3 regions of the Variovorax sp. YR634 genome follow, and region 1 is predicted to be linked to each of the others. Evidence: predicted binding sites of a transcription regulator. Region 1 holds the regulator's gene; each other region holds the start of a gene.
The links. Region 1 encodes sigma-54, which starts transcription at its own class of promoters, with help from an activator protein. Its sites were predicted from a motif close to TGGCANGNAANCTGCTTT; they were not measured.

Region 1 (3,832 bases):
TTCGGCGTGGCCAGCAAGGCCAAGCGCGCCTCGCAAATGACCGACGCCTACAAGGTGGCTGGCGTGCCGGCAATGGCCGTGGCCGGCCGCTGGTACGTGGACGGCGAAACCGCCGGCAACATGACCAAAGTGCTTCAGGTCGTGAACTATTTGATCGGCGAAGCGAAGAAGGGCTGACCCCCCAGGATCGCGGTCCGGCGGAGCCGGTTCCGCGGTGTTCCTGGAGGAATTCCCGAGAGAAATCCAGGAAGAAAGTCAAGCCCGCATCGGCGGGCTTTTTCATCTGTGCGTGCGGGGCTGACGCAATCAGCCGCATACAATGCCGAGCAAGTTTCGTGCCTCTATGACATTGCACCCTCACCCCACCACTCCCTTCCTCCGTCGCATCGGCCGCCTGGCCGCCGGCGCGCTGTTGCTGGCCGGCCTTGCCTCGGGCGCACTGGCCGAAACCGCCGACCGCACCAAGCCGATGAACATCGAGTCGGACTCGATGCGCTACGACGACCTGAAGCAGACCAGCGTGTTCACCGGTAACGTGCTCGTTACGAAGGGCACGATCATCATCCGCGGCGCACGCATGGATGTACGCCAGGACCCCGAGGGCTACCAGTACGGCGTGGTCACGGCGGCACCGGGCAAGCGGGCCTACTACAAGCAGAAACGCAATGCGCCCGACGAGTGGATCGAGGGCGAGTCGGAAGTCATCGAGTACGACAGCCGCGCCGACAACGTCAAGTTCATCCGCAACGCCACCATGCGCCGCCTGCTCGGCGCCACGCCGAACGACGAGAGCCAGGGCGCGCTGATCGTCTACGACCAGAGCAACGACACCTACACGGTCAACGGTTCCACCGTGCCGCCGAACACCGCCGTCAACGCGTCCACCCCGGGCGGGCGCGTCAAGACCATCCTGACCCCCAAGGCCGCCACCGCACCGGCAGCCGGTGCCTCGGCCCCGGCCGGCGCGAAGGCGCCGCCGCCGGCGCCCACGCCCGCACCCGGCAAGGGCCTGCGCCAGAGCACCACGCTCAGTGACCAGGGAGAAACCCGCAAGTGATCGAAACCGCAGGAACGCAGGACGCCAACGGCGCACCGGGCAGCCGCCTGATCGCGCGCGGCCTGAAGAAGAGCTACGGCAGCCGCACGGTCGTGAAAGACGTCTCGCTCGACGTGCAGAAGGGCGAAGTCGTCGGGTTGCTCGGGCCGAACGGCGCGGGCAAGACCACCTCGTTCTACATGATCGTGGGGCTGGTGCGTGCCGACGCGGGCGACATCAGCATCGACGGCGAGCCCATCGCCCACATGCCGATCCATCGCCGCGCCCGCATGGGCCTGAGCTACCTGCCGCAGGAAGCCTCGATCTTCCGCAAGCTCACGGTCGAGGAAAACGTGCGCGCCGTGCTCGAGCTCCAGAGCGAGCCCGACGAGAACGGCAAGATGGCGCCGCTGTCGAAGCAGCACATGGACGAGCGCCTGGCCGAGCTGCTGGCCGACCTGCGCGTCGACCACCTGCGCGATTCGCCCGCGCTCGCGCTGTCGGGCGGCGAGCGCCGCCGCGTCGAAATTGCGCGTGCGCTGGCTACGCAGCCGCGCTTCATCCTGCTGGACGAGCCCTTCGCCGGCATCGACCCGATCGCGGTGATCGAGATCCAGCGGATCATCAGTTTCCTGAAGGAGCGCGGCATCGGCGTGCTCATCACCGACCACAACGTGCGTGAAACGCTGGGCATCTGCGATCACGCTTTCATCATCAGCGACGGGCATGTGCTGGCACAAGGCACACCCTCGGAGATCGTCGACAACGCCGAAGTACGCAGGGTGTACTTGGGCGAACACTTCCGCATGTAAGGGCGGGAGCGGTTCCCATGAAGCAAGGGCTATCCCTTCGCGTCTCGCAGCATCTGGCGTTGACGCCACAGCTGCAGCAGTCGATCAGGCTGCTTCAACTCTCCACGCTCGAACTGAGCCAGGAGGTGGAGCAGATGCTCGACGAGAACCCGTTCCTCGAGCGCACCGCGGAAGAAGCGGCGCGTGAGGAATTCGGGCTCGACACGGCCGATGCGCCGGTGCCGCGCGACGACGGCGGCGATAGCGGCGACGGCGAAAGCGACTTCGCTTCGCCCGCCGCCAGCGCGTCCACTGCTTCCACCGAAACCAGCACAACCACCACGGCCGACACCGACGGCCCCGCTGCCGAAATCACCGAGCGCGAGCCCGACTGGGAAGGCGACGGCACCGTCGACATGGCGCCCGACGACAGCGAATGGGGCAGCGATGCGCCCGCGCGCCAGAACAACCTGGGCGACGACGAACGTGCCGACGCCACCGAACTCGCGCGCAGCCAGGAGTCGCTGCAGTCCTTCCTGCACCGCCAGGCCCTGAGCCTGCGCCTGAACGAGAACGACAGCGCCGCGCTGCGCTTTCTCATCGAATCGCTCAACGACGACGGCTACCTGGAAGACTCGCTGCCCGCACTGGCCTCGGGCCTGGCCGGCGACGACAACGACCAGTTCGACGACCTCGTGCATCACTTTCAGGTGGCGCTCGGCCTGCTGCAGAGCCTGGAGCCGGCCGGCGTCGGCGCGCGCGACCTCGGCGAATGCCTGGGCATCCAGCTGCGCGCCCTGGCCCGCGAGGACGAGACCGACGAGGAAGAGCTGGTTCGCAAGATCGCCATCGCCATCTGCAAGCAGCCGATGGAGCTGCTCGCGCGCCGCGACTTCAAGCGCCTGGCCACGCTCACCCGCAGCAACGAGGAGCTGGTGCGCTCGGCGCTGCAGATCATCGCGCGGCTCGAGCCCAAGCCGGGCCGGCGCTTTGTAGACGTCGAGCGCAACATCGTCATTCCCGACGTGATCGTCACCAAGACGGGCCGCGGCACCAACGTGAAGTTCCGCGTCATGCTGAACCCCGAGGTGATGCCGCGCCTGCGCGTGCACGACATCTATGCCGGCGCGCTCAAGTCGCACAAGGGCGAAGGCAGCCAGGCGCTGTCGCAGCGGCTGCAGGAGGCGCGCTGGTTCATCAAGAACATCCAGCAGCGCTTCGACACCATCCTGCGCGTGAGCAACGCCATCGTCGAGCGGCAGAAGAGCTACTTCGTGCACGGCGAACTCGCGATGCGTCCGCTGGTGCTGCGCGAGATCGCCGACGAGCTGGGCCTGCACGAATCGACCATCTCGCGCGTGACCACCGCCAAGTACATGGCCACGCCCTTCGGCACGGTCGAGCTCAAGTACTTCTTCGGCTCGGCGCTGGGCACCGAAACCGGCGGCAATGCGTCGAGCACCGCGGTGCGCGCGCTGATCAAGCAGTTCGTCAGCTCCGAGAGCATCAAGAAGCCGCTGTCGGACAGCCAGATCTCCGAGATGCTGAAAGAGCAGGGCATCGAGTGCGCGCGCCGCACCGTGGCCAAGTACCGCGAGGCGCTGCGCATCGCGCCCGCCAACCTTCGCAAGGCCCTGTAGAAAGCCACCGATGACTCGTCGCCTGCTGTCGCTTTCGCGTTGTGGGCATTGGGTTTTCGTCATGGCGGCGGTCTTGCTGTTCGCAGGCTGCGCCACATTGCCCGACGAGGCGCCGCGCCCGCCCACCAAGGCCATGGCCGTGTCAGCCGACACCGCGCTCGGCAAGATCGCGCTGGCCTCGCAGCCCGACCCCGACCTGAGCGGCTTTCGCCTCATGCCCGGCGGCGACTTCGCCTTCGACACCCGTATCCAGCTGGCCCGTCGCGCGCAGCGCACGCTCGACGTGCAGTACTACCAGATCGAGAACGACGAAACCGGCCGCTACCTGATGCGCACCCTGCGCGACGCCGCTCAGCGCGGCGTGC
Region 2 (3,832 bases), on a different contig from region 1:
TGTGGTGAATCGACAGATCGGCGCCGTCGTATTCCTCCTCCTGCGACAACCGCAGCCCCAGCGAGGCCTTCAGCGCGCCGTACACCGCCGCGCCCGCCAGCCCCGCCCATGCCACGCCGATGACGGTGCCGATGAGCTGCGCCCACACGTTCACACCGCCGATGCCGCCCAGCGCCTGCGTGCCGAAGATGCCCGCTGCGATACCGCCCCAGGTGCCGCACAGGCCGTGCAGCGGCCACACACCGAGCACGTCGTCGATCTTCCATTTGTTCTGCGTGAGCGTGAACATCTTGACGAAGATGGCGCCCGCCACGCCGCCCACCACCAGCGCGCCCAGCGGGTGCATCAGGTCGGAGCCGGCGCACACGGCCACGAGCCCCGCGAGCGGGCCGTTGTAGACGAAGCCCGGGTCGTTCTTGCCCATTGCCAGCGCCACCAGCGTGCCGCCGACCATTGCCATCAGCGAGTTGACGGCCACCAGGCCCGAAATCTTGTCGATGCTCTGCGCGCTCATCACGTTGAAGCCGAACCAGCCTACGCACAGCACCCACGCGCCCAGCGCCAGGAACGGAATGTTCGACGGCGGATGCGCGCTCAGCGAGCCGTCGCCCCGGTAGCGATTGCGCCGCGCGCCCAGCAGCAGCACCGCCGGCAGCGCCAGCCAGCCGCCCACCGCGTGCACTACCACCGAGCCCGCAAAGTCATGAAACTCATGGCCGGTGAGCGAGGCAATCCAGCCCTGGATGCCGAAGTGCTTGTTCCAGGCGATGCCCTCGTACAGCGGGTAGACGAAGCCGACGATCACCGCCGTGGCGATCAGCTGCGGCCAGAACTTGGCACGCTCGGCAATGCCGCCCGAAATGATGGCCGGGATGGCCGCCGCGAAGGTGAGCAAAAAGAAGAACTTCACCAGCTCGTAGCCGCTTCTTGCCGACAGTTCGGTGGCGCTCACGAAGAAATGCGTGCCGTAGGCCACGCCATAGCCCACCAGGAAATACACGATTGTCGAGACCGAGAAGTCGACCAGGATCTTCACCAGCGCATTGACCTGGTTCTTCTTGCGCACTGTCCCCAGTTCGAGAAAAGCAAAACCGGCGTGCATGGCCAGGACCATGATGGCGCCGAGAAGGATGAACAGCGCGTCTGCGCCCTGTTTGAGTGCGTCCATTGGAGCTTCTTGCTGATTTTTGGTTTGAATTGGTGCGCCGCACCCGAATCACCCGGAGCGGTGGGCCAATGAAGCAAAAATGGTGCCTAAAGCTCTTCAATGGTGCGTTGTGAACCAATAGCGGGCTTTACTCAGCCCACGATGCACCGGATCAGCCCGCCCCGGCGCGCAGCGCGTCCCGGTAGCGGCGGCTGCAGGGCACGGCGGTGCCGTCGTGCATGTGCAGCCGGGCGTCGCCACCGTCCAGCGGCTCGATTTCCTTGATGCGACCCAGGTTCACGGCGTGGCTGCGGTGCACGCGCACGAAGCGGGCGGGGTCGAGCTGGGTCAGGAAGTCGGTGAGCGTGGCGCGCAGCAGGTAGTCGTGGCCGTTGACGTGCAGGCCGACGTAGTTGCCCTCGGCCTGGAGCCAGTCGATGTCGGTAGCCGCGATGAGGAATTCGCGACGCAGCTTGCGCACCAGAAAGCGCTCGGGGCGCGCAGGCTGCGGGGTTTCGGGTTCGACGGGCTCCGGCTCCGCCGGTGCTTCGGGCGCATCGAGCACCCGCGCCTCGCCCTGCAGCCGCAACATGAACAGCCGGTACGCCCAGATGCCGAAGACGATGCTCGCGTACACCCGCACATCCTTCAGGTACTCGTAGCCCCACTGGCTGACCCAGCCGCCGAAGTCGTAGCGCTCGCCGGCCATGGCATAGACCAGCGCCCGCAGCCCGAACATGCACACCACGTGGATCACGCTGAAGACCACGCTGGCCACTGCATGCCAGGCCACGAAGCGCAGCACGTGGGTGCGCACCAGCGGCGACAACCGGCGCTCGACGGCAACCAGCGCCGGAACCAGCAGCAACAGCACCAGGTGGCTCGAACCCTCCCAGGTCGCGACCTCCCAGTTGGCACGCGGCACGGCGCGCGTGCGCACGTCGACGATCGCCACCATCGTGCTGAACACGGCCTGAAGCGTCATCAGAACGATCCAGAACACCACCTCCACGTAACGGCGGACTGGTTCGTAGCGCTCGTACAGGTTCTTGCGGGGGTCTCCCATGGCCGGGATTCTCCCGAAAACGGGCCTTGGGGCGGCGAATTTCGTCCAGTTTCGTCCCTCAGGGCCACCGCTCGTCACAAAGCGCGGGCGATCCGTCCCCCGGGCGTGCCACGCGGGGAACACGAGGCCGAGCATCGCGGCTTCCAGCTTCAAGGAACCTCCGATGACCACACGAACCCTCCCGCCCGACCATCGCCGCCACGACATCGACGCCCTGCGCGCGCTGGCCTTCCTGTTCGTCATCCTCTATCACGTAGGCATGTACTACGTGGCCGACTGGCCCTGGCACCTCAAGAGCCCGCACGCGGCCGAATGGCTGCAGTGGCCGATGCGCGTGCTGAACCTCTGGCGCATGGATCTCGTCTTCCTGATCTCCGGCGTATCGCTCGGCTTCCTCAGCCGGGGCCAGGGCACCTGGGGCCTGCTGCGTAGCCGGGGCCTGCGGCTGATGCTGCCGCTGGCCTTCGGCATGGCGGTGATCGTGCCCTACCAGGCCTATGCGCAGGGCGTGGCCAACGGGCTGGTCGCGCCGGGCTTCGGCGCCTTCCTGCTGCGCTACCTGTCGATGGCCGAGCCGTGGCCGAAGCGGGCCTTCGATGGCGCGGAGTTCGGCATCACCTGGAACCATCTCTGGTACCTGCCCTACCTCTTTACCTACACGGCGCTGGTCGCGCTGACGCTGCCGCTGTGGAACTCCGCCGCCGGCCAGTGGCTGCGCCGCGGCTTCAACGGCCTGCGTGGCTGGAAGCTGCTGTTGCTGCCTGTGGTGCCGCTGCTCGTCTTCACGATGCTGCTGGCCTCGCGCTTTCCGGCCACGCACAACCTGGTGCGCGACTTCCACCTGCACAGCCTCTACTTCACGATGTTTCTCTACGGCTACTGGATGGGCGTGGACACCGGCGTGTGGAAAGAGCTGGAGCGGCTGCGCCGCGTGTCTCTTGCGCTGGCAGTCGCGGTGATCGCCATCTTCATCGCGCTGCGCACCGGCGCGAAGGGCCCGGCCACCGGCCCGCTGATGGACACCCTGCGCATGCTCTACCTGTGGCTGGCCGTCGCCACCATCCTCGGCCATGGCCACCGCCACCTGAACCGACCGTGGCCCTGGCTGCGCTGGGCCAACGAATCGGTGTACCCGTGGTACGTGCTGCACCAGACGCTGATCATCGTCGGCGTGACCGCGCTGGCTCCGCTCGCACTCGGCCCGGTGATCGAGCCCGCGCTGCTGGTGGCGTTGACGCTTTTCGGCTGCTGGGCGCTGACGGATGGGCTGATCCGCCGCTTCAACGTGCTGCGGCCGCTGTTCGGGCTGAAGCTCAGGCGCGCGGCTTCAGCTGAAGCTCGTCCACGGGAACGAGGATTGCGTTCCCCGTCGCCACGAGCTTGAGTGCATCGTCGCCCTTGCCTTCGGGCTGCGCATAGAGCTCGGACGCGACAAACACCTGCTTGCGCCCGGCCTTCGCCACGCGCCCGCGCGCCACGAAGGCACTGCCCACCGCGGGCGACATGAAGTTGACCGAGAAGTGCGAAGTCATCACGCGGCCCGCCAGCGTGCCGGCCGCGTAGCCGCTCACGGTGTCGAGCAACGCGGAGATCATCCCCGCATGAAGGAAGCCGGCGAA
Region 3 (3,832 bases), 300 kb from region 1:
CATGATGCCCATCACCACGTCGCTGATGCGGTAGATGGCGATCAGCGAAAGGATCAGCATGGCCTGCCATTTGTAGCGGCGGATGAAGTCGGCGAAGGGCTTGTAGAAGGCGTGAATGAACCAGACGACCAGCGAGAGCGCCCGCTGGGGAATGCGCACGCGCCATTTCATGCGCGCGGCCCATATAACCAGCGCTGCGTAGGCGAGCACGACCGGCGACACAAAGATCAACAGTGCCGTGATGAGAATCACAAAGTGAATCTGGAGCGCCACGGCAGCCGGAACGAGCAGAACGACGGCCAGCGCAAGCATCGCGCCGTAGACGGGAATCCCGGTCGTTGCGATCTGCTCACGCGTAGCGGCCATCTCGGCCGTTTCAATCTGGCGCTCCTTCGGCGCTGGTTCGGGCGACAGCAGCACCGTGATCACGCCCACCGCCATCGAGGCCGCCATCACCAGGTAAGCCGTCTTCCACGCCCCGTTCTGGTAGGCCGCCGCGCCCGTGACCACGGCCGCCGGTGCCACCTCGGCCCAGGCCGCGACCCACAGGACGCCCGCGCCGGCCCAGATCATCGCGAGCCGGTAGCCGGTCTGGTAGGCGGCCGCCAGCGCGGCCTGCTTGCGCGTTTCGGCCGATTCGATGCGGAAGGCGTCGAGGGCGATGTCCTGCGTGGCCGAGCCGAAGGCCACCAGCAGCGCGCACCAGATCAGCGGCGTGAGGCCCAGCCGGGGGTCGTTCAACGCCATGCCGATCAGCCCGGCGATCACCACGCACTGCGCCAGCAGCAGCCAGCCGCGTCGGCGTCCCAGCAGCGTGGTCAGCGGCGGCAGGGGTAGCCGGTCGACCAGCGGCGCCCAGACCCATTTGAAGCCGTAGGCCAGGCCGACCCAGCTCAGGTAGCCGATGGTGGTGCGGTCGATGCCCGCTTCGCGCAGGCGAAAGCTCAGGGTGCCGAGCACCAGCAGCAGCGGCAGCCCGGCCGAGAAACCCAGCGCCAGCATGCGCAGGGTGGCGGGTTCCAGGTAGACCTTCAGCGCGTCGCGCCAGGGCGGTGAGGGGGCGGTGGGGTTTTCTGCGGGCGAGGCGGACATGAACCCCGGATTGTCCATGAGTGGCGGGGGACATCGGCCAGGGCCTTTGTCTTCATTTGTTCCTATGATCCGCCTCCTATGTGCACACGCTGCGATCGCCCTGTTTCCGCCATTTCTGCCGCTTCCACGTGGAATCCCCGGCGGGCCTTTCTTCTGGCCGCCGCCGGCGCGGCCCTGAGCGCACCGGCGCTGGCGCAGGTCGATGTCGGCAACGCCTCGGTGGCGCGCAACCTCGTGCCGGCCGACAGGATCGAGGCTGCCGGCGTGCAGCAATACGGCCAACTGCTCGAACAGGCGCGCTCCAAGAATGCGCTCGCGGGCGACAGCAACCCGCAACTGCAGCGCCTGCGCGCGATCGCCAAGCGCCTCATTCCCTTCGCCACGCCGTGGAACTCGCGCGCCCGCGACTGGAAGTGGGAGGTCAACCTGATCGGCAGCAAGCAGATCAACGCCTTCTGCATGCCCGGCGGCAAGATCGCCTTCTTCACCGGCATCCTCGAACAGCTCAAGCTCACCGACGACGAGGTCGCGATGGTCATGGGCCACGAAATGGCCCACGCGCTGCGCGAGCATGCGCGCGCCCGCATGGCCAAGAGCGCGGGCACGGGCGCGGCGCTCTCCATCGGTGCGCAACTGCTCGGCTGGGGCCAGGTGGGCGACCTGGCGGCGCGCGCCGGCACGCAGCTCCTCACGCTCAAGTTCAGCCGCAGCGACGAGACCGAGGCCGATCTCGTGGGGCTCGAACTCGCGGCTCGCGCGGGCTATGACCCGAAGGCTTCGGTGTCGCTGTGGAAGAAGATGGCCGCGGCGTCGAAGAACCAGGGCAGCCTGAACTTTCTCTCGACGCACCCGAGTGGGCCGGATCGCATCACGAAGCTTGAAGCGAACCTGCCGAAGGTCGAGCAGCTCTACCGCGACGCGAAGAAGAGCTGACCTGCATGACGCTCTTTCCCCTTGGGGAGAGGGCGGCGGTCTCTAGATAAGAGCCGCGCCTCATCGTCTGCACCTGTCCTCTCCCCGAGGGGAGAGGGAGCCAATCCCGACACGTTTCAGATCCGCGCCACACCGCGTTTCCGCTGGCACGCCGCTTGCATCTCAACTTGTACACATGTTTGGATGCCTAATGATGGTGCATGAAGAAAACGGAGAAAGCGGATCGCCCGCCGCCGCCTGGATCGCGAAATTCGCGGCCCCCGTGGCGGACGCAGCGGCTGGCAAGGCCCTGGGCTTTGCCCTGCCGCTCGCCGGGCTGAGCTTCGCGGTCAAGGACAACATCGACGTCGCCGGCGTGCCCACCACGGCCGCCTGCCCGGCCTTCGACCGCCTCCCCACGGTCCACGCAGCCGTGGTGCAGCGCCTGCTCGAAGCCGGTGCATCCCTGGCTGGCAAGACCAACCTCGACCAGTTCGCCTGCGGCCTGAACGGCACGCGCTCGCCATACGGCGAGGTACCCAACGCCTTCGATGCGCGCTATGTCTCGGGCGGCTCCAGTTCGGGCTCGGCCTATGTGGTGGCGGCCGGCGAGGTCGACTTCGCGCTGGGCACCGACACCGCCGGCTCGGGCCGCGTGCCGGCCGGGCTCAACAACATCGTCGGACTCAAGCCTTCGCGCGGCCTGCTGAGCACCTTCGGCGTGGTGCCCGCCGCGCAGAGCGCCGACTGCGTCTCGATCTTCGCGCGCACCGTCGCCACCGCGGTCGACGTGCTGCTCGCCGCAGTCGGCCACGACGCGCGCGACCCGTACTCGCGCGACCTGGCCCTGAGCCGCAAGCCGCTGCCCGCGCACTTTCGCTTCGGCGTACCCGACAAGCTGAGCTTCTTCGGCGACGCCGCCGCCGAACGGGCGTTCAACGACGCGACCGCGCGGCTGCTGGCCATGGGTGGCTCGCCAGTCACCATTTCCTACGCCCCGCTCGCCGAGGCCGCCGCGCTGCTCTATGAAAGCGCGCTGGTCGCCGAACGCTACGCCGCGGTGCGCGAGTTCTTCGACGCACACGGCGACGACGTGATCGAGCCCGTGCGCGGCATCCTTGCGAGTGGCCGCAACTACAGCGCCGCCGACGTGTTCGAAGCCCAGACGCGGCTGCGCGCCATCGCTCAACAGGTCGAGCCGATGTGGCGTGACATCGACGTGCTGCTCGTGCCCACCGCGCCCACGCACTACACCCGCGAGCAGATGCGCGCCGACCCGGTGGTGCTGAACCGCAACCTCGGCGCGTACACCAACTTCGTCAACCTGCTCGACTACGCCGCGCTCTCCGTGCCCAGTAGCCTGCGCGCGGACGGCCTGCCCTTCGGCATCACGCTGATCGGCCCCTGCGGCAGCGACCTCGCGCTGGCCGACCTGGGCCAGCGCTACCACCACGCCACCGGGCTCGCGCAAGGCGCGACCGGCGTGCCGTTGCCCGAGCCGCGTGCCATTCCTGGCCTCGCCGCGCCGGACGCCGGCACGCTGCCCATCGCCGTGGTCGGCGCGCATCTCTCGGGCATGCCGCTCAACAGCCAGCTCACCGAGCGTGGGGCGACGCTGCTGCGCGCCACCACCACTTCGTCCTCCTACCGCCTGCATGCGCTGCCGGGCACCGTGCCGCCCAAGCCCGGCCTGCAGCGTGTGGTCGAAGGCAATGAAGGCGCTGCCATCGCGCTCGAAGTGTGGGCTGTGCCACTGGCGCAGGTCGGGAGCTTTCTCTCCCTCATTCCGCCGCCCCTGGGCCTCGGCAGCGTCGAGCTGGCTGACGGC

Region 2: the regulator sigma-54 is predicted to act here: its motif matches at 1,239-1,256, upstream of BLV60_RS31050 (ammonium transporter).
Region 3: the regulator sigma-54 is predicted to act here: its motif matches at 2,170-2,187, upstream of atzF (allophanate hydrolase).

Annotation. Positions count from the first base shown of each region.
Region 1 is NZ_FNOL01000004.1:356,503-360,334, forward strand. It holds gene BLV60_RS10605 (thiol:disulfide interchange protein DsbA/DsbL) at 1-177, shown strand, start outside; gene lptA (lipopolysaccharide transport periplasmic protein LptA) at 344-1,057, shown strand; gene lptB (LPS export ABC transporter ATP-binding protein) at 1,054-1,848, shown strand; gene rpoN (RNA polymerase factor sigma-54) at 1,866-3,467, shown strand; gene BLV60_RS10625 (phospholipase D family protein) at 3,478-3,832, shown strand, end outside.
Region 2 is NZ_FNOL01000030.1:47,892-51,723, reverse strand. It holds gene BLV60_RS31050 (ammonium transporter) at 1-1,168, opposite strand, end outside; gene BLV60_RS31045 (LytTR family DNA-binding domain-containing protein) at 1,320-2,213, opposite strand; gene BLV60_RS31040 (acyltransferase family protein) at 2,377-3,597, shown strand; gene BLV60_RS31035 (PaaI family thioesterase) at 3,527-3,832, opposite strand, start outside.
Region 3 is NZ_FNOL01000004.1:53,652-57,483, forward strand. It holds gene BLV60_RS09255 (AmpG family muropeptide MFS transporter) at 1-1,110, opposite strand, end outside; gene BLV60_RS09260 (M48 family metallopeptidase) at 1,171-2,025, shown strand; gene atzF (allophanate hydrolase) at 2,216-3,832, shown strand, end outside.